One region of the Bradyrhizobium sp. SZCCHNS2022 genome, then DNA from elsewhere that is predicted to be linked to it. Evidence: predicted binding sites of a transcription regulator. Region 1 holds the regulator's gene; each other region holds the start of a gene.

Region 1 (4,990 bases):
GCTGATCCTGGCGATCATGGTGCTGCCTTTCATCACCTCGATCTCGGTCGACGTCTTCAAGACGGTTCCGCCGGTGCTGAAAGAAGCGGCCTACGGCGTCGGCTGCACCACGTGGGAAGTCGTCCGCAGCGTCGTCATCCCCTACACCCGCGTCGGCGTCATCGGCGGCGTGATGCTGGCGCTGGGCCGCGCGCTCGGCGAGACCATGGCGGTGACCTTCATCATCGGCAACTCGTTCCGGATCTCGTCGTCGATCTTCGCGCCGGGCACCACGATCTCGGCCGCGATCGCCTCCGAATTCCAGGAGAGCGACGGTCTGCACCAGTCGAGCCTGATCCTGCTCGGCCTGCTCCTGTTCGTCCTCACCTTCTTCGTGCTGGCGAGCGCCCGGCTGATGCTGGCGCGACTCGAAGCCAAGGCAGGAAAGTAAGCCATGTCGAGCGTCGACGCGTCCACCTTCGACACGCCGGTCAATCCGGTGAATCCGATCTACGCCCGCCGCCGCCGCCGCGACCTCATGGTCCGCGGCCTGTGCATCGCCGCCGCGGCGTTCGGCGTCACCTGGCTGGCGCTGATCCTGTTCACGCTGTTCTATAACGGCCTCGCCGGCCTCAGCCTGCAGGTCTTCACCGCCGACACGCCGCCGCCGGGCGCCAGCGAAGGCGGCCTGCGCAATGCCATCGTCGGCTCGATCATGATGACCGTGATCGGCGTCGGCATCGGTGCGCCGCTCGGCCTGTTCGCCGGCACCTACCTCGCCGAATACGGCCGCAATGACCGCCTGACCTCGGTGATCCGCTTCATCAACGACATCCTGCTGTCGGCACCGTCGATCATCATCGGCCTGTTCATCTACGGCGCGGTCGTGGTGCCGATGGGCGGCTTCTCGGCGATCGCCGGCGCGCTGGCGCTGGCCGTCATCGTGATCCCGGTCGTGCTCCGCACCACCGAGGACATGCTGCTGCTGGTACCCAACCCGCTGCGCGAGGCGGCCTCCGCGCTCGGCCTGCCGCGCTCGCTGGTGATCCGCCGCATCGCCTACCGCGCGGCGCGCTCCGGCCTCATCACCGGCGTGCTGCTGGCGACCGCCCGCGTCGCCGGCGAGACCGCGCCGCTGTTGTTTACCGCGCTGTCGAACCAGTTCTGGAGCCTCAACCTCTCCAAGACGATGGCGAACCTGCCCGTCACCATCAACAATTTCGTCCAGAGCCCGTATGCCTATTGGAAGCAGCTGGCCTGGAGCGGAGCCCTTCTCATCACTCTGGCCGTGCTCGCCCTGAACGTCGGTGCACGCATTCTCGGCGCCGAGAGGAAAACGAAATGACCGAACTGTCCGTCTCCGTCAGTCAGCCCAATCACGCGCTCCACGGCCAGCCGCTCCCCGAGGCGCCGGCCAAGGTGACCGCGCGCAACCTGAACTTCTATTACGGCGATCACCACGCGCTGAAGAACATCAACCTGACGCTGGGCACCAACCGGGTCACGGCGTTCATCGGCCCGTCCGGCTGCGGCAAGTCCACCCTGCTGCGCATCTTCAACCGGATGTACGACCTCTATCCGGGCCAGCGTGCCACCGGCCAGCTGATGCTGGACAACACCAACATCCTCGATCCCAAGCTCGATCTCAATCTGCTGCGCGCGCGGGTCGGCATGGTGTTCCAGAAGCCGACGCCGTTCCCGATGACGATCTACGAGAACATCGCCTTCGGCATCCGGCTCTATGAGAAGATCTCGAAGTCCGAGATGGACGACCGCGTCGAGAAGGCGCTGCGCGGCGGCGCGCTGTGGAACGAGGTCAAGGACAAGCTCAACGCCTCCGGCCTGTCGCTGTCCGGCGGCCAGCAGCAGCGCCTGTGCATCGCCCGCACCGTCGCCGTCCGGCCCGAGGTGATCCTGTTCGACGAGCCGTGCTCGGCGCTCGACCCGATCTCGACCGCCAAGGTCGAGGAGCTGATCCAGGAGCTCGCGGAGAACTATACGATCGCGATCGTGACCCATAACATGCAGCAGGCGGCGCGCGTCTCCGACAAGACCGCCTTCATGTATCTCGGCGAGCTGATCGAGTTCGACGAGACCAGCAAGATCTTCACCTCGCCGAGCGATCGGCGGACCCAGGACTACATCACCGGCCGGTTCGGCTGACGCCGACAGCATTCTTCAGGAGATCAACATGGCCAGTGAACATACCGCCAAGGCGTTCGACAGCGATCTGCAGGATCTCACCCGGCTGGTGTCGGAGATGGGCGGCCTCGCCGAGCGGCTGATCGTCGATTCCGTCGATGCGCTGGTGCGGCGCGACGTGGCGCTCGGCCAGAAGGTGGTCGCCGCCGACGCCGAGGTCGACAAGCTGCAGCGCATCATCGAGGAGCGCGCGGTGCTGACGATCGCCCGCCGTCAGCCGATGGCCGTCGATCTGCGCGAGATCGTCGGCGCCATGCGCGTCGCCACCGATCTGGAGCGGATCGGTGACCTCGCCAAGAACATCGGCAAGCGCGTCGCCGCGCTGGAGAGCGACTTCCATCCGCTCAAGCTGATCCGCGGCCTGGAGCACATGACCGACCTGGTGCAGTCGCAGGTCAAGACGGTGCTGGATGCCTATGCCGCGCATGATTTGCCGGCGGCGATGACGGTCTGGAAGGGCGACGAGGAGGTCGATGCGATCTGCACCTCGCTGTTCCGCGAGCTCCTCACTTATATGATGGAGGACCCGCGCAACATCTCGTTCTGCATCCACCTGATGTTCTGCGCCAAGAACATCGAGCGGATCGGCGACCACGCCACCAACATCGCTGAGACGGTTTTCTATATGATCGAGGGCCAGCAGATCATGGACAAGCGCCCGAAGGGCGACATGACCAGCTTCGCGACCACGATCCCCGGCAACTGAGAAAGACGATTTCGACATGGGCGCGCGAATTCTGGTGGTTGAGGACGAGGAGGCGCTGACGACGCTGCTGCGCTACAACCTCGAGGCCGAAGGCTACGAGGTCGAGACCGTGGCGCGCGGCGACGAGGCCGACACGCGGCTCAAGGAGCGCGTGCCCGATCTCGTCGTGCTCGACTGGATGCTGCCGGGCCTGTCCGGCATCGAGCTGTGCCGGCGGCTGCGGGCGCGGTCCGAGACCAAGCAGCTGCCGATCATCATGCTCACCGCGCGCGGCGAGGAGAGCGAGCGTGTGCGCGGGCTTGCGACCGGCGCCGACGACTACATCGTCAAGCCGTTCTCGGTGCCGGAGCTGCTCGCGCGCGTGAAGGGCCTGCTGCGGCGTGCGAGCCCGGAGCGGCTCGCGACCGTGCTGTCCTATGGCGACATCGAGCTCGACCGCGAGAAGCGCCGCGTCGCGCGCTCGGGCCGGCCGATCGACCTCGGCCCGACCGAATACCGTCTGCTCGAATTCTTCCTCGAGCATCCCGGCCGCGTGTTCAGCCGCGAGCAGTTGCTCGACAGCGTCTGGGGCCGCGACATCTATATCGACGAGCGCACCGTCGACGTGCACATCGGCCGTCTGCGCAAGCTGCTCAATCCGGGTCGCGAGCAGGATCCGATCCGCACCGTGCGCGGCGCGGGCTATGCGCTGGACGATCGGTTCGCCAAGAGCGAGCAGGCATAAGGAGCGGCAGGTGTGAGGGACGTGCAGGTGTGAGAGGCGAGCAGGCCGGATTAAGGACACCGCGGTCCGCTTTCCGCCACGCCGCCGCCGTCTTGATCGAGTGTGCTGAAGGGCCCGTGTTTTGGTTCCAGCGGACGCCCTTGCTCAAGACGATCATCACAAGTCTTGCCGTGCTGCTCGGCAGCCTGGCCGGTGCACCGGCCGCCGAGCTCGAAGACGCCGTCGCCGCCGCCGGAAACGGCCAGCATGACGTTGCGCTGCGCCGCCTGCTGCCGCTCGCCGCCAAGGGCGATGCGCGGGCGCAGTTCGACATCGGCTTCATGCACGCCTTCGGTTGGGGCCAGCCGCGCAATGCGGCCGAGGCGCTGGCCTGGTATCGCAAGGGGGCGGACCAGGGCCTCGCCGTCGCCCAGCACTATCTCGGCATCGCCTACGTCAACGGCGAGGGTGTCGCGAGCAACTACGGCGAAGCCGGCCGCTGGTTCAGCCGCGCTGCAGCCCAAGGCTTCGCCCAGTCGCAATACATGCTCGGTCTGATGATGCTCGACGGCCGCGGCGTGAGCCAGGACCTCGTGCAGGGCTATGCCTGGCTGGTGATGGCCGGCCGCAACGGCGTGCGCTCGGCCGGCCGCGACGTGCAGCGGGTCAAGCTGACCGAGGCGCAGCGCGTCCAGGCGCAGGCGATGATCGCGAGCTGGAAGCCGAGATTCGAATCGGCGGATGCCGGGGTGGCCAACCCGCGTCCCGAGCAGTTGCTCGGACTCGACCGGCACATCGGCGAGGTCGTGGACCCGACCTCCTGGCCGGCCTCGTCGATCGGCGTCGTCACCGTGGCGCAGTATTCGACCGGCGGCTGGTGTACCGGCACCTTGATCGCGCCGCGCGTCGTGCTCACCGCCGCGCATTGCGTGTTCAACGGGCTCGCGCAGGTCAATCCCGGCAACGTCCGCTTCCTGGCTGGCATGAACAGGGGCACACCGGCCGCCTCATCGATCGCCGAACGGCTGATCGTCGCGCCCGAGTTCGTTCCGACTCAGCACGACCGATGGTCGCTCGACCGCTCCCCGGCCGATTGGGCGCTGATCATCCTGAAGGACGCCCTGCCGTCGAAGCCGGTGGCGGTGAGGGCGCTGAGCCGTGAGGAGCTGGTCGCCGCAACCAGGGCCGGCACCATCTCCGAGATCGGCTATGGCCAGGAGCGGCGCTATTCGCCGACCGGCCAGCGCAATTGCAGCGCGGGGATGACCAAGGACGCCAAGCTGCTGACCGTGCATTGCCTGGCCAATTTCGGCTATTCGGGCTCGCCAATCATGGCCGAGATCGGCGGTGAGCCGGCCGTGGTCGGCATCTTCTCGGCGTTCCACGAGGAGACCCGGCTG
Region 2 (4,990 bases), 1.4 Mb from region 1:
GATCCGATCAGCGTCCGGTCTGGTGCGCGCCAGAGCTATTTCGATGATCCCGGCAATGTTCAATTCGACGAGCGGGGAGCTCTCATGGAGCGTGATACGCCGACGGCGCTCGTGAGACGCTTTGGCTCGCTCAACGGGCTGGCAACCTCAGAGATCGCACTGGCGGTCGCCGGATTCCGTCGCAGCTCGGCTGCTGAGGAGAAGGGGATGGTACCCTCCCGCTACAGCTGCGCAGGAACGCAAGACCTGGGACGCGTATCCTGCTCCTCTCTGTCCGACCGAACGGCAGCGCTCCCCGGCACTGTGGCCGCCGGGGTGCGGAGCGGGTCGCGCTCAATCCTGCAGGGAACGAGCGTCGCCGCGCCACTCGTCGCGCGGCGTCTGGCAGAGGCCTTCCTGACGGCCAGCAACAAGCGGGTCGATCGGGCTGAAGCCGACAATTACGTCAGTCTGCTGCCTGGGCCGCGGCTGACCGAGAACGATGACCAGCTCGTCCGGCTCGGCAAGGTTGCTATGCCGCCGCATGGACAGGTCGCCACGTCATGATTCGCCCACGCGGTGCTTTCAATCACCGGCCAGGACATGCGCAGCCGCAATCGCGTTCATCGCCTTTGCCAGCTCGATGTCGCGCGCGGTGACGCCGCCGGCATCGTGGGTGGCGAGCACGACCTCGACGGTGCGGTAGACGTTGCGCCACTCGGGATGATGGTCGCGCTTCTCGGCGAGCAGGGCGACGCGGGTCATGAAGCCGAAGGCTTCGTTGAAGTCGCGAAAGGTGAAGGTGCGGGCAATGGCCTCGCGGCCATCGACCTCGGACCAGCCGGGAAGGTCCCGCAAGGCGCTCGCGCGCGCCTCGGCTGACATTCTCTCCACCATGTCGAACCTCCCGTTCATCTCGTCGGTGCATCGGGGCGGCGCGGCAGATCCGGAGCTCTACGGGCATCGGCCTGCGCCGCGTCACCCGGACCGGCGCGCCAGAGTAGCAGAAACGGCATCCGGATCAGAGCCTTGCGACAAAACCGACGCGGACCCGTCATGCAACCGCCGGGATCGTCGCGCACTCGGGCTCCGGTAACCATGACGCAGATGTCACCCCGGACGGAAAAGAAATTTGCTACAGTTTCGGCCTAGCGAGGACGAGGCCCTGCGGAGCTGCGCATCGCGCGGCCCCCAAGCGATCGGATCACCGGAGGACTGGACCTGGCAGACCCCCAGACCACGCCAGCGCAGCGCTCGCAGATGCGCCCTGCCGTGTTCGTCGTCATCGCCGGCATCCTCGCGGTCGTCGGCGCGCTGGCGGGCGCCTATTATTTTGCCATGCGTCCGGTGGTGCTGAAGATCGCCGTGGGTCCGCCCAACAGCGACGATCTCAAGGTCGTCCAGGCCTTGACCCAGGCGTTCTCGCAGTCCCATGCCTCCGTCCGGCTGCGGCCGGTCCCGACCGAGGGCGCCGGCGAGAGCGCGCAGGCGCTGGCCGCGGGCAAGGTCGATCTCGCCATCGTGCGCGGCGACCTCGAGGTGCCGAAGAACGCGCAGGCGGTGGCGACCCTGCGCAAGAACGTGGCCGTGCTGTGGGTGCCGCCCGCAGGCAAGGGAAAGGGCCGCAAGGGCGCGGCCAAGATCACCAAGATCTCGCAGCTTCCCGGCCACAAGGTCGGCATCATCGGCCGCACGCCGGCCAATGCCAATCTGCTGAAGGTGATCCTGCACCAATACGGCGTCGACGCCGGCAAGGTCGAGATCATCCAGTTTCCGATCACCGAGGCGGCCGAGGCCGTCCGCAACCAGCGGGCCGACGTCTATCTCGCCGCCGGCCCGATCAACAGCAAGATCACGGCCGATGCGATTGCGGCTGCCACCAAGGATGGTGGCGTGCCGACATTCCTGGCGATCGATTTGGCCGGAGCCATCGCGCAGAACCATCCCGAATATGAGGCGGCAGAAATTCCGGCCGGCGCCTTCGGCGGCTCGCCCGACCGGCCGGAGGATGAGGTCAAGACGATCAGCTTCAGCCACCATATCGTCGCGCGTAGAGGGCTCGCCGAGTCGACCGTCTCCACCTTCACCCACCAGCTGTTCTCGGTGCGCCAGCAACTGCTGTCGGAATTCCCGCTCGCCGCCAAGATCGAGACGCCGGACACCGACAAGGATGCCGCGATCCCGGCCCATCCCGGTGCTGCGGCCTTCGTCGATGGCGAGGAGAAGACCTTCCTCGATCGCTACAGCGACTACATCTGGTGGGGCTTGATGGCGCTGTCGGCGATGGGCTCGGCCGGCGCCTGGTTCGCCGGATACCTCAAGCGCGACGAGCGGACGATCAACACCACGCTGCGCGACCGGCTGCTGGAGATGATCACCATCGCACGCAAGAGCGACTCGACCGAGGAGCTCGACCAGCTCCAGGCGGAAGCCGACGAGATCCTGCGCAACACGCTGACCTGCTTCGAGGACGGCGCCATCGAGCATGCGGCCCTGACCGCCTTCAACATCGCGCTCGAGCAGTTCCACAACGCGGTCGCCGATCGCAAGCTGATCCTGATGAGCATGCCCGCCAACCTGCAACGCACCGGCGCGCAGTTGCGCGCCGCCGGCACCTGAGCCGGTCTCGGTCATCTTCGTGCTGCATCTGGCATTGGCCCGTGTGCTGGGGCGAGCGGCCTTGTAATTTCAACGTCATCAATCTTTTCTAGGTCTGCGGCGTCCTGGCAGCGCGGTTCCGCGCGCCATCCGACGAGGAGATCGTATGACCATTCACATTCCCCGCCCGCAGCTCCACAAGCTCTCCCGCCGCCGCTTCCTGTCGACGGCTGCCGCCGGCGTCGCGACGCTCGCGATGCCCGGTCTGAGCCGCGCCGCCGACCGGCCGCAGATCACGCATGGGGTGCAATCCGGCGACGTCGGCATGGATGGCGGCGTCGTCTGGGCCCGCGCCGACCGGCCGTCGCAGATGATGGTCGAGGTCGCGACCACCGAATCGTTCAAGAACGCGCGCCGCCTGCCGCCCATTGCGGCGCTTCCCGAAAGCGATTTCACCGCCAAGATGCTGGTCGATGGCCTGCCGAGCGGTCAGGACATCTTCTATCGCGTCAAATTCCGTGATCTCTCGCACCCCGCGGTCGAGAGCGAGGCGGTCGTCGGCCGCTTCCGCACGGCGCCAGGCAACACGCGTGACGTGTCGTTCGTCTGGGGCGGCGACGTCGCTGGCCAGGGCTGGGGCATCAATCCCGACGATGGCGGCATGTTCACCTTTGCCACGATGAAGAAGCATCGCCCCGACTTCTTCCTGCACTCCGGCGACACCATCTACGCCGACGGCCCCATCAAGCCGGAGGTGAAGCTGCCGGACAACAAGGTCTGGAAGAACCTCACGATCGAGGACAAGGCCAAGGTCGCCGAAACGCTCGACGAATTCCGCGCCGCTCACAAATACAATTTCCTCGACGAGAATGTCCGCGCCTTCAATGCCGAGGTGCCGATCTTCGTGCAGTGGGACGACCACGAGGTCACCAACAACTGGTCGGCCTCCAAGGAATTGCCGGCCGCCTACAAGGAGCGCAACATCCAGCTGCTCGCCGCACGGGCGGCGCGCGCCTTCCACGAGATGTATCCGATGCGCGAGAGCATCAACGAGCCCGGCCGAATCTACCGGACCATCAACTACGGCCCGCATCTCGACGTCTTCGTGCTGGATGAGCGCAGCTATCGCGGCGCCAACGGCGCCAATCTCGAGGACAAGTATGGTCCGGCGTCCTACTTCATCGGGCCGGAGCAGCTGCGCTGGCTGAAGCAGGCGCTGCTGAACTCGCGGGCGACCTGGAAGGTGATCGCCTCCGACATGCCGCTCAGCATCATCGTCTATGACGATGCGGCCAACAAGAAGGGCTCCGAAGCGATCGCGCAGGGCGATGGTCCTGCGCGTGGACGAGAGCTGGAGATTGCCGAGATCCTGCGCTTCATCAAGACCGCGCCGATCCAGAACACCGTCTGGCTCACCGCCGACGTCCATTACGCGGCGGCGCACTATTACGATCCCAACAAGGCGCAATTCCAGGACTTCGAGCCGTTCTGGGAGTTCGTCTCGGGTCCGCTGCATGCCGGCACGTTCGGTCCGAACGAGCTCGACAACACGTTCGGCCCCGAGGTTCGCTTCATCAAGGCCCCCGGCCTCGATAAGCAGAACCTGCCGCCGTCCGCAGGCATGCAGTTCTTCGGTCACGTCAAGATCGACGGCGAGTCCGGTCAGATGACGGTAACGCTGCGCGATCGCGCCGACGTCGCATTGTGGTCGACGACGCTCGACCCGAAACTGGGCTGACGGCGTCTCGCTGCGGCGACGACTAGTCGCGCCGCCGCAGCACGGCCTCCAGGGCATCGGTCGGGCAGGGCTTCGGCAGGCGCGGCCGGTCGGAAAACGCCGCCGGCACGCCGTCGGCGCCATAGCCGGTCGAGAATGCGAAGGGGATGCCAAGCGTGCTCAGCCGCTCGGCGATCGCAAAGCTCTTTTCGCGGACCAGGCCGACATCGAGCAGAGCGAACTGCGGCGCGCGCTCCTCGATCATGGCGAGCGCCGTGGCGACATTGGCGGCGATCCTGACCTCGGCAACACCGAGGTCATTGATGGTGTCTTCCAAGCCAAGCGCAATGATCGGGTCGTCCTCGACGACCAGCACATGCTGATAGAGCTCGGGCACGCTGGGTTGCGAGCTGGTCATGTGATCTGCGGGTTCCAAGGTGAGGTTGGCTCCCGCAGCCGGCGCCTCATCACAAGCACGCTGGCGGGTTCCTGGAACCGAAGCCATCATATCGGAGTTCCTGTGTCTGTGCACTTGTGAACACAAGAAGCACAGATCACGCACATGCGTAGCGCGGGGGATTTCGATGCCGACCCAGACTGTGACGACACTTGCGCGTGAGCGACCCTATAACAATCTGCTGCGCCGGTTGAGTCCACCGGATTATGCTCTGATCGCGCCCTATCTGGTCGAGGACC
Region 3 (4,990 bases), 3.6 Mb from region 1:
GCACATAGCCCCAGTCGGTGCGAAACAGAAAACGCCGCTCGGCCTCGCCGAGATCGGCGAGACTGCGCAGCACGCCATCGCGCATCCGGTAGGACACGCGGCCCGCGCTTGGCGCGAGCTGCGCCGAGAGCATCTGCAGCAGCGTCGACTTTCCCGAGCCGGATTCGCCGACGATCGCGAGCACCTCGCCCGGATAAAGCACGAACGAGACGTCGCGACAGGCTGCGAGCCGGCCGTAGCTCTTGCCAAGTTCTTCAGCGACCAGCAGCGGCTGATCGGATGCGCTGTTCATGTCAACCATGAGCGCCCTCCTTGTGCGGGGCGGCATTCTCGATGCCCCGATGTCCGGCCGCCTGGCGGCCCTCGCAATAGTCGGTGTCGGAGCAGACGAACATGCGGCTCCCCTTGTCGTCGGTGACGATCTCGTCGAGATAGGAATCCTCAGCGCCGCACAGCGCGCAGGGTGCGTCGAACTTGTAGCGCGTGAACGGATGGTCCTCGAAATCGAGCGACACCACCGACGTATAGGGCGGGATGGCATAGATCCGCTTCTCGCGCCCCGCCCCGAACAGCTGCAGCGCCGGGCAATTGTCCATCTTCGGATTGTCGAATTTTGGCGTCGGCGACGGGTCCATCACGTAGCGCGCATTGACCTTGACCGGATAGGCATAGGACGTCGCGATGTGGCCGAACCGGGCAATGTCCTCGTAGAGCTTGACATGCATCAGGCCGTATTCGGCAAGCGCATGCATGCGGCGCGTCTCGGTCTCGCGCGGCTCGAGAAACCGCAGCGGCTCCGGGATCGGCACCTGATAGACGAGCACCTGGCCCTCCCGCAGCGGCGCCTCGGGAATGCGATGGCGAGTCTGGATCACACTCGCCTCTTCCGTCGATGTCGTCGTTGCCACGCCTGCCGTCTTGGCGAAGAACTTGCGGATCGAGATCGCGTTGGTGGTGTCGTCCGAGCCCTGGTCGATCACCTTGAGCACGTCATGCGGGCCGAGAATGGCCGCTGTGACCTGCACGCCGCCGGTGCCCCAGCCATAGGGCATCGGCATCTCGCGGCTCGCAAACGGCACCTGATAGCCGGGAATGGCGATGGCCTTGAGGATCGCGCGGCGGATCATCCGCTTGGTCTGCTCGTCGAGATAGGCGAAGTTGTAGGTCGGCGCGTTCATTCCGCGGCCTCCTTCAACACGGCAACGGCATTGGCATCGGCAAACTCCTGGCGCAGCTTGCGCAGCAGGCCGAGCTCGGATTGAAAGTCGACGTAGTGCGGCAGTTTCAGATGCTCGACGAAGCCGGTCGCCTGCACGTTGTCGGAATGTGACATCACGAACTCCTCGTCCTGTGCCGGGGCGATCAAATCCTCGCCGAGCTCGCGCGCGCGCAGCGCGCGATCGACCAGCGCCATCGACATCGTCTTGCGCTCGCTCTGACCGAAGGCCAAGCCATAGCCGCGGGTGAAGCATGGCGGCTCGGTCGCCGATCCCTTGAACTGATTGACCATCTGACATTCGGTCAGCTCGATCGATCCGAGCGGCACGGCGAACCCGATCTCCTCGGCGAGGAACTCTACCTCGACTTCGCCGAAACGGATCTCGCCTGCGAACGGATGGTTGCGGCCATAGCCGCGTTGCGTCGAATAGCCGAGCGCCAGCAGAAAGCCTTCGTCGCCGCGCGCGAGATTCTGCAGCCGCAGATCGCGGCCGGCAGGAAAGCTCAGCGGATCACGCGTGAGATCTCCCACGGGCGCCTCGGGGTCCGCGTCAGGCGACGGCTCGATCAATCCGTCCTGACCGAGAATGTCGGTGACCCGCGGCATCGGCGCGTCGGACGTCGACGCAAGGGCCGGCGCCTCGGGATCGCCTGCCTCGGCCAGAGCCGGATCGAGCAGCCGGTGCGTGTAGTCGAATGTCGGGCCCAGCACTTGCCCGCCGGGAATGTCCTTGAAGGTGGACGATACGCGCCGCTGCACGCGCATCTCGCCGGTATCGACCGGCTCGGTCGCACCGAAGCGCGGCAGGGTCGCACGGAAGGCGCGCACCAGGAAGATCGCTTCGATGAGATCACCGCGCGCCTGCTTGATGGCAAGAGCTGCCAGCTCGTGATCATACAGCGAACCCTCGCTCATGACGCGATCGACCGCGAGTCCGAGCTGCTCCGAGATCTGCGCAAGCGACAACTCGGGCACGCTCCTATCGCCGCGGCGCTCATGCGCCAGCAGCCGGTGTGCGTTCTCGATGGCGCGCTCGCCGCCTTTGACCGCCACATACATCCGCTAAGCTCCTGCAGGTGAGAGACGCGTCGTGCGCGGGATCGCGACCAACGATTGATCGTCGACCAGAATGACGTCGATCCCGCGCGGGAACAGCGCCTCGTTGATTGACAGTCGCGCGAACAGATCGCGCGGCTCGATCGTCGCCGCGAGCGAGGTCACCCCATCGATCCCAGGACCACGCAGGTGGAACGTCGGCCCCGTAGAAAGGCTCGGCACCTGAAGGATGAGGGTTGTCGACCGGTCCGGGTATTCCGGCGTCCCCAGAGCAAAGGACGCGAGATCAGGCAGCGCGTCGGGCGCCGCCACGAGTGCGAAACTTGCGAGCTCTGGACGCGTCACGACCGGCGCGCCGGTGTGAAATTTCAGCCAGGCTCCGACATCGGGCGCGCGCGCGAAGGCCGCATCGAGCCAAAGCGGCGTATCCTGGTCCAGCAAGGTCAGGGCGATCGCCGCAACGCCGGCCGTCATCGACGTTGGCCGGCCGGCGCCGTCGTCGACCGACACCACCTGTCCGGGACGCGCCATCGCCTCCATCACCATGCGGAAGGTCGATTGCGCCGACAGAACCTTGTCGGCAAAGCCGGGCTGCAGCTCGACAGTCATTGCCGTCATCACCCTTCTCCCCGCACCATCGTGTAGAAATCGACCCGCGTCGCCGCGGCCTCGGCGGCGCTTCGATCCCGCTCCTGTTGCATCTGCGCCCGCAGGGGCGCAACGACCTCCCTCTCGATTGCCTTGGCGTGATCGGACGATTGAAGCAAGGCGTCGCACAGCGCGATCAGGCGCGCCTTGCCGCCGTCGCGCCCGAGGACATAGCCAAACCCCACCTGCCCGCCCTGCAGACGAACAGCCGCGCGAGACACCGTCGCCTCACCGAGATTGAACGGCGCGCCATCGCCGCCGATCCGGCCACGGACCATGACGAGGCCGCTTTCGGGGGCACGCAGATCCTGGTGGGGCGGCACCGGCAGCGCGGCCATCCTATTCTCGATGTCGGCGGCCGCAACGTGCGACAGCACCTTCATCGCGTCCCGCCGCTTCTCCTGCAACGCCGTATCGCCGCTCATCGCCATTCTCGATCTTGCCTGCATCAAGTTGTCTATGATACTAGACAACTCGATAAGAGAGCGCCATGACTGTTTGATGACATGGACGTGATTTTCACAACACGACGCGGGGAGCTGCGATGAGCATGCCGGACGCCGGATCTGGCGTCGCGCTGTGGCGGCGGGTGGCCGACGGCATCGAGCGCGACATCGCCGATGGCCGCTTCGCGGCCGGTACGCGCCTGCCGGGCGAGACCGAGATCGCGGAGACCTACCGCGTCAACCGCCACACGGTCCGGCGGGCGCTGGCGACCCTCGCGGAACGCGGGCTCGTCCGCGCCGAGCGCGGCAGCGGCACCTATGTGGAAGCCCCGCGCCTGTCCTATCCGCTGCGATCGCGGACCCGATTCTCGGAGATCGTCGGCGCGGGCGGTCGTGAGCCGCGCGGGCAGCTGATCGCGGCCTCGGAGGAATCCGCGACGCGCGACCTCGCACGACTGCTGGGATTGAAGACGGGTGCTCCGTTGGCGCGCATCGATGCGCTGCGCTTCGCCGACAAGACGCCGATCTGCGTCAGCACCTCCTGGCTCTCGGCCGAGCGATTTCCCGACGCAGGGCGGGTGTTCGCCGCGACCCGCTCGATGACGGCGCTCCTCGCGCATTACGGCATCCGCGACTATCGCCGCGGTGCGACCAGGATCACGGCAGCGATCGCCGATGCCAGCGACGCGTCCCGCCTCGACCTCGCGCTGGGGCGTCCGGTCCTGGTCGTCGACAGCACCGACATCGACGCCGACGGGACGCCGCTCGTCAGCAAACGCTCGCGCTTCGCTGCGGAGCGTGTGACGTTCGAGGTCGAGAGCTAGGGCGAAACCGTCGCCATGTTCTCGACCTCGGGGCACTCAGTCGATGAGCGTGCCGTCTTGATTGAAGAACGGATGCGGCCCGTCGAAATCCCCGATGGGCACCTGATGCGTGACGATCGTTCCGAATCCCGGCCCTGGAAACCAGGCATGAAGGTGAAAGGCTGGAGGCTCGATGCAGAAGGATGGCGATTGCATCTCGGCGAGATCCAGTGCCACGGCATGGTTCGGCGCCGGGCAGATCGTGCAGGGGATTGCGGCAAACCGGGTCAGCGCTGCACGATGGACGTGACCGCATCCAATCAATTGCACCCGCGGGTGACGCGTGAGGATGGCTGCGAGATCCGCAGCATTGCGCAGGTTCTGCCGGTCCATGTGACCGATGCCGGTCGAAAATGGCGGATGGTGCAGAAACAGCAGGGCCGGCTTGTCGGCACGAGCAGAGAGCTTGGCATCGAGCCATTGCAGACTCGCCTGATCGATCTCACCATGCGGATGGCCGGGCACGCTGGAATCGAGCAACAGCAGATCGAGATCGGCCAATTCCACATGCCGATTCAGCGGACCCGAGGGGTGATCATGAGACGCGTCCGGAAACGCCACTCGCATCAACTCGCGTGAATCGTGATTGCCGGGCACGGCAGCGAACGGAATCCGGAGCTCGGCAAGCAGATCCTTGAGATGATCGTACTCGGCCGGTGACGGCGTGTCGGCGAGATCCCCCGAGATCACCACCAGGTCGAGCTTTGGCTCAAACCGGTTGAGCTCCGTGATGCATCGCGCGAGCGCGCGCGCCGTGT
Region 4 (4,990 bases), 5.6 Mb from region 1:
GTGCGGCCTTCGCCGGCCAGCAGTTGCGGCAGATCGGTCAGCGCCTCGCTGGCGATCCGCTGCGCCTTCTTCAGCGACTTCTCTGCCAGATCCTGCAGCGCCAGGCTGCCGAGCGGCAGGGTGACCCCGCTGCGCACCTGGTGGCCGCGGACGTCGATCAGCTCCAGCGAGCCGCCGCCGAGATCGCCGACGATGCCGTCGGGCTTGTGAATGCCGGAGATGACGCCGAGCGCCGAATAGCGGGCTTCCTCGGGCCCGGTGAGGATCTGGATCGGTGCGCCGCAGATCTTCTCCGCCTTGGCGATGAAGTCGGGGCCGTTCGAGGCGTCGCGGCAGGCGGCGGTCGCGATGGCGTAGACGCTGCCGACCTGCTGCACCTTGCACAGCGCGCGAAAGCGCTTCAGCGCGGTCAGCGCCTTGTCGACGGCATCGGTCGCCAGCAGGCCCGTGGTCTGGACCTCGCGGCCCAGCCCGCACAGCGCCTTCTCGTTGAACACGGTAACGAGGCTGCGCTCCATCGCCTGGTAGACGACGAGGCGGACCGAGTTCGAGCCGATGTCGATGACGCCAACGCTGGCCGCCTTGGCAGCGGGCCGTCTCACCGCGGCGTCCTCTGACGAGCGTCGCCGCTACGAAGAGTTGCGTTCGTTCCGGCGCGTGAGCCGGCGCGGCGATGATTCCTTGAGCGACTTTCCACGGCCGGACAGACTCGGATTCGTCATGAAGTAATTGTGCAGGTTGAACGGCTCCTCGCCCTTCGCGGCCTTCATACGCGTTGACGACCCATCCGGCAACAATTGCCAGCTCTGCTCGGTATCCTTCAGATTGGCGACCATGATCTGCTCCAGAACCTGCTGATGCACGGTCGGATTCTGCAGCGGGCACAGCACCTCGACACGGCGGTCGAGATTGCGCGGCATCATGTCGGCCGAGGAGATGTAGACGGCGGCCTTGGCGCTCGGCAGGCCCTGACCCATACCAAAGCAGTAGATGCGGCCGTGCTCGAGGAAGCGGCCGATCACCGATTTGACGCGGATGTTGTCGGAGAGTCCGGGAATGCCCGGACGCAGGCAGCAGATGCCGCGCACGATCAGCTCGATCGACACGCCGGCCTGCGAGGCCTCGTACAGCGCGTCGATGATGTCGGGATCGACCAGCGAATTCATCTTCATCCAGATCACGGCCGGCTTGCCCTGGCGAGCGAAGCTGGTCTCGCCCTGGATGTGCTCGATCATGCGCTTGCGAAGCGTGAGCGGCGAGACCGCCATCTTCTCGATGTCGATCGGCTCGGCATAGCCGGTGATGTAGTTGAACACCCGCGTGACGTCGCGGCCGATCACCGGGTCGGACGTGAAGTAGGACAGGTCGGTGTAGATGCGTGCCGTCACCGGGTGATAGTTGCCGGTGCCGGTGTGCACATAGGTCGTGAGGCTTCCGCCCTCGCGGCGCACGACCATCGACAGCTTGGCATGCGTCTTCAGCTCGAGGAATCCGTAGACGACCTGCACGCCGGCGCGCTCCAGATCGCGAGCCCAGCGGATATTGGCCTCCTCGTCGAACCGCGCTTTGAGCTCGACCAGCGCGGTCACCGACTTGCCGGCTTCGGCGGCTTCGACGAGCGTGCGGACGATCGGCGAGTTGTTGGAGGTGCGATACAGCGTCTGCTTGATGGCGACGACATCGGGATCGCGCGCCGCCTGCTGCAGGAACTGAACGACGACATCGAAGGATTCGTAGGGGTGATGGACGATCAGGTCCTTCTGCCGGATGGCGGCGAAGATGTCGCCGCCATGGTCACGGACGCGCTCCGGATGGCGCGGCACGTAAGGCGCGAATTCGAGGTCGGGACGGTCGACCCGCGTCAGCTGCGACAGCTCGTTCATCGCCAGCACGCCGTCGACGACGAACACCTCGTCGTCGGTCGTGGACAGCGCATTCTGCACGAAGCGGCGCAGCTCCTCCGGCATGTTGGCCTCGATCTCGAGCCGGATCACCGAGCCGCGGCGGCGCCGCTTCAGTGCCGTCTCGAACAGCCGCACCAGGTCCTCGGCCTCTTCCTCGATTTCGATCTCGCTGTCGCGGATGATGCGGAAGGCGCCCTGGCCCTTGACGGTATAGCCCGGGAACAGCCGGCCGATGAACAGGCCGGTGGCCTGCTCCAGCGTGATCAGGCGGATCGCGCCGTCCTTGGCGCCGGGGAAGCGGATGAAGCGGTCGATCTTGCCGGGCATGCGGATCAGCGCATTCATCGGCCGACCGTCGGCGGTGCGCGTCAGCTGCAGCGCGACGGTGAAGCCGAGGCTCGGGATGAACGGGAACGGATGCGCCGGATCGATCGCGAGCGGCGTCAGCAGCGGGAAGATGTTGGCGAGGAAATGGTCCTCGATCCAGGCCCGCTCGCTCTTGCTGACGTCCTGGCCGTCGACCAGCACGATGCCGAGTTCGGCGAGAAATTTGCGCAGGTCGCGCCATATCGCCTGCTGGTCGATGGCGAGCTGGGAGACGGTCTCGTTGATCAGCTTCAGCTGCTCGGTCGGCGTCAGCCCGTCCGGGCTGCGCTCGGCGATGCCCTCGCGCACCTGGGCGCGGATGCCGGCGACGCGGACCATGAAGAATTCATCGAGATTGTTGGCGGAAATCGACAGGAAGCGCACCCGCTCCAGCGCCGGATGGCGCGGATTGACCGACTCCTCGAGCACGCGGCGGTTGAAATGCAGCCAGGACAGCTCCCGATTGATGAAGCGCTCGGGACTCGACGCGATCTGCAGCGGCGTCGCCACAGCCGGCTCTTTCGAAACGATCTCAGAAACTTGTTCGGTATCCATCAGAAATTCGATCCATATCCGATCACGGCATCAAATCAGGGCGCTCACCCTCGACCGTAGCCCACTCTGGGTGACCAGGGGATGACGTTCCCGGCACCATTGAGGTTCCCCGGCGGACCGGCGTCAAGATGGCCCCCGGTCACACCGGGCGCAGCAGCTCGGCGGCCAGTGCGCGGGTGACCGGTCGGCCGAGCCTCAACGACTCATTGTCCAGCAGCGCGATGGTCTCGCGGGCTGCGGCGTAGGATCGCTCGATCCGGGTGGCGAGGTAGCTGACGACCGTTTCGTCGATCGCCAGTTGCCGATCCGCGGCCAGCTTGACGATCAGGGCGCGGAACAGCTGGTCGTCCGGTGGCAACAGCGTGACCACGGGAACGGCGCGCAGCCGCGATCTCAGATCGGCGAGCCCGATCGGCAGCGCCGCCGGCGCCTCCCGCGCCGTGACCAGGATGTAGGCCTCGTCCTGACGCGCCAAGTTCAGCAGGTGGAACAGCGCCCGCTCGTCGAGATCGGTCGCCGTCAGATCCTCCAGCACCAGGGCCCCCGTGGCGAGCGCCCCGGGCACGGTGCTCGCCTCCAGCGCATGCGCCGACAGCGAGCGGGCGCCGGAGCGCTCGGCCCAGATCGCCGCCAGATGACTTTTGCCCGAGCCGTCGGGGCCGACGAGGAACATGGTCCGCGCGGGCCATTCCGGCCAGGCATCGACCAGCGCGAGCCCCGCCGCATTGCCCGGCCCCTCGAAGAAATTGTCCCGCGTCAGGCTCTCCGCATGTGGCAGCGCGAGCGCCAATTGACGAGGGGGGATATGGCCGGCCAAGGTTGACGTGCTCCGTGTCGTGTCGTCGGCGGGGGCGGTACTGGGCCTGCCGGGCGGGCTCATCGCACCTCGATCGTGTTCATGTGGCGCACCCATTCGACGAGATACAGCCCGACCGATACGAGGGTAAAGACCGTCACGAGCACCATCAGCACGACATCGTAGGGCTTGGGCTCGAAGCCGAACGCGAGCGCGGCCAGCACCAGCCCTGCGAATCCAACCTGCGCGGCGGTATTCAGCTTCGAGACCATCAATGGCTTCATTGCGACGGGCCGGTCGAACAGCCAGGAGACGATCACGGCGGCGACGATCATGATGTCGCGCGACACCACCAGGATCACGATCCAGCGCGGGATGGCCCCCCAAATGCCGAGGGTGACGAAGATCGACACCAGCAGGGCCTTGTCGGCGAGCGGGTCGAGCAGGGCGCCGAGCTCGGAGCGCAGGTTGAAGCGCTTGGCCAGAAAACCGTCCACCGCGTCGCTCACGCCGGCGACGACGAACACCATGAACGCAATTTCCATCTCGCCGGCCGCGATCGCCCAGACGACGATCGGAACCAGCAGGATTCGGCCGAGTGTAATGAGATTGGGGATAGAGTGGGGAATGGTCACACAGAACGTCCCGACGACAACTCGATCAAATCCAACCCGATTCCGAAGCGGGGCGAACCGGTCCGGTTCCTAGATAGTATGGGGACGAGCCCCTTGCGAGCCATTGCGCGCAGCCGGATTCCGACGTAACCAGCGGCCAGATTAGGGGTTTTGACCATGACCGAGCGCAAGAACGGGCTCACTTATGCAGATTCGGGCGTCGATATCGATGCCGGCAATCGTCTGGTCGATCTGATCAAGCCCATGGTGCGCGCCACCGCGCGCGCCGGCGCGGATGCCGAGATCGGCGGCTTTGGCGGCCTGTTCGACCTGAAGGCGGCCGGCTTCAAGGATCCGGTGCTGGTGGCGGCAACCGACGGGGTCGGCACCAAGGTGAAGATCGCGATCGAGACGGGGCTGCATGGCGGGATCGGCATCGATCTGGTCGCCATGTCGGTGAACGACCTGGTGGTGCAGGGCGCCGAGCCGCTGTTCTTCCTCGACTACTTTGCCTGCGGCAAGCTCGATCCCGAGGCGACCGCGTCGATCGTGGCAGGCGTCGCCGAGGGCTGCCGGGAGTCCGGCTGCGCCCTGATCGGCGGCGAGACCGCGGAGATGCCGGGCCTCTACAAGGATGGCGACTATGATCTCGCCGGCTTTGCGGTTGGCGCGGCCGAGCGTGGCACCCTGCTGCCGTCGCCGGACATTGCCGCTGGCGATGTGGTGCTGGGGCTCGCGTCGTCGGGGGTGCATTC

The links. Region 1 encodes PhoB, which activates phosphate uptake and scavenging genes when phosphate is short. Its sites were predicted from a motif close to TGTCATNNANCTGTCAT; they were not measured.
Region 2: QXZ94_RS26515 (alkaline phosphatase D family protein) is a predicted target of PhoB. The motif match lies at 2,661-2,677, and genes of this name have one in related genera.
Region 3: phnF (phosphonate metabolism transcriptional regulator PhnF) is a predicted target of PhoB. The motif match lies at 3,414-3,430, and genes of this name have one in related genera.
Region 4: QXZ94_RS07470 (RNA degradosome polyphosphate kinase) is a predicted target of PhoB. The motif match lies at 2,896-2,912, and genes of this name have one in related genera.

Annotation. Positions count from the first base shown of each region.
Region 1 is NZ_JAUHHZ010000001.1:7,302,115-7,307,104, forward strand. It holds gene pstC (phosphate ABC transporter permease subunit PstC) at 1-430, shown strand, start outside; gene pstA (phosphate ABC transporter permease PstA) at 434-1,324, shown strand; gene pstB (phosphate ABC transporter ATP-binding protein PstB) at 1,321-2,142, shown strand; gene phoU (phosphate signaling complex protein PhoU) at 2,171-2,887, shown strand; gene phoB (phosphate regulon transcriptional regulator PhoB) at 2,904-3,611, shown strand; gene QXZ94_RS32630 (trypsin-like serine protease) at 3,752-4,990, shown strand, end outside.
Region 2 is NZ_JAUHHZ010000001.1:5,929,691-5,934,680, forward strand. It holds gene QXZ94_RS26500 (hypothetical protein) at 1-546, shown strand, start outside; gene QXZ94_RS26505 (4a-hydroxytetrahydrobiopterin dehydratase) at 565-894, opposite strand; gene QXZ94_RS26510 (TAXI family TRAP transporter solute-binding subunit) at 1,252-2,598, shown strand; gene QXZ94_RS26515 (alkaline phosphatase D family protein) at 2,744-4,315, shown strand; gene QXZ94_RS26520 (response regulator) at 4,338-4,712, opposite strand; gene QXZ94_RS26525 (Crp/Fnr family transcriptional regulator) at 4,879-4,990, shown strand, end outside.
Region 3 is NZ_JAUHHZ010000001.1:3,687,262-3,692,251, forward strand. It holds gene phnK (phosphonate C-P lyase system protein PhnK) at 1-301, opposite strand, end outside; gene QXZ94_RS16385 (alpha-D-ribose 1-methylphosphonate 5-phosphate C-P-lyase PhnJ) at 294-1,178, opposite strand; gene QXZ94_RS16390 (carbon-phosphorus lyase complex subunit PhnI) at 1,175-2,278, opposite strand; gene phnH (phosphonate C-P lyase system protein PhnH) at 2,282-2,893, opposite strand; gene phnG (phosphonate C-P lyase system protein PhnG) at 2,893-3,348, opposite strand; gene phnF (phosphonate metabolism transcriptional regulator PhnF) at 3,468-4,193, shown strand; gene QXZ94_RS16410 (phosphodiesterase) at 4,230-4,990, opposite strand, start outside.
Region 4 is NZ_JAUHHZ010000001.1:1,707,127-1,712,116, forward strand. It holds gene ppx (exopolyphosphatase) at 1-602, opposite strand, end outside; gene QXZ94_RS07470 (RNA degradosome polyphosphate kinase) at 630-2,825, opposite strand; gene QXZ94_RS07475 (DnaA ATPase domain-containing protein) at 2,965-3,642, opposite strand; gene QXZ94_RS07480 (CDP-alcohol phosphatidyltransferase family protein) at 3,702-4,256, opposite strand; gene purM (phosphoribosylformylglycinamidine cyclo-ligase) at 4,413-4,990, shown strand, end outside.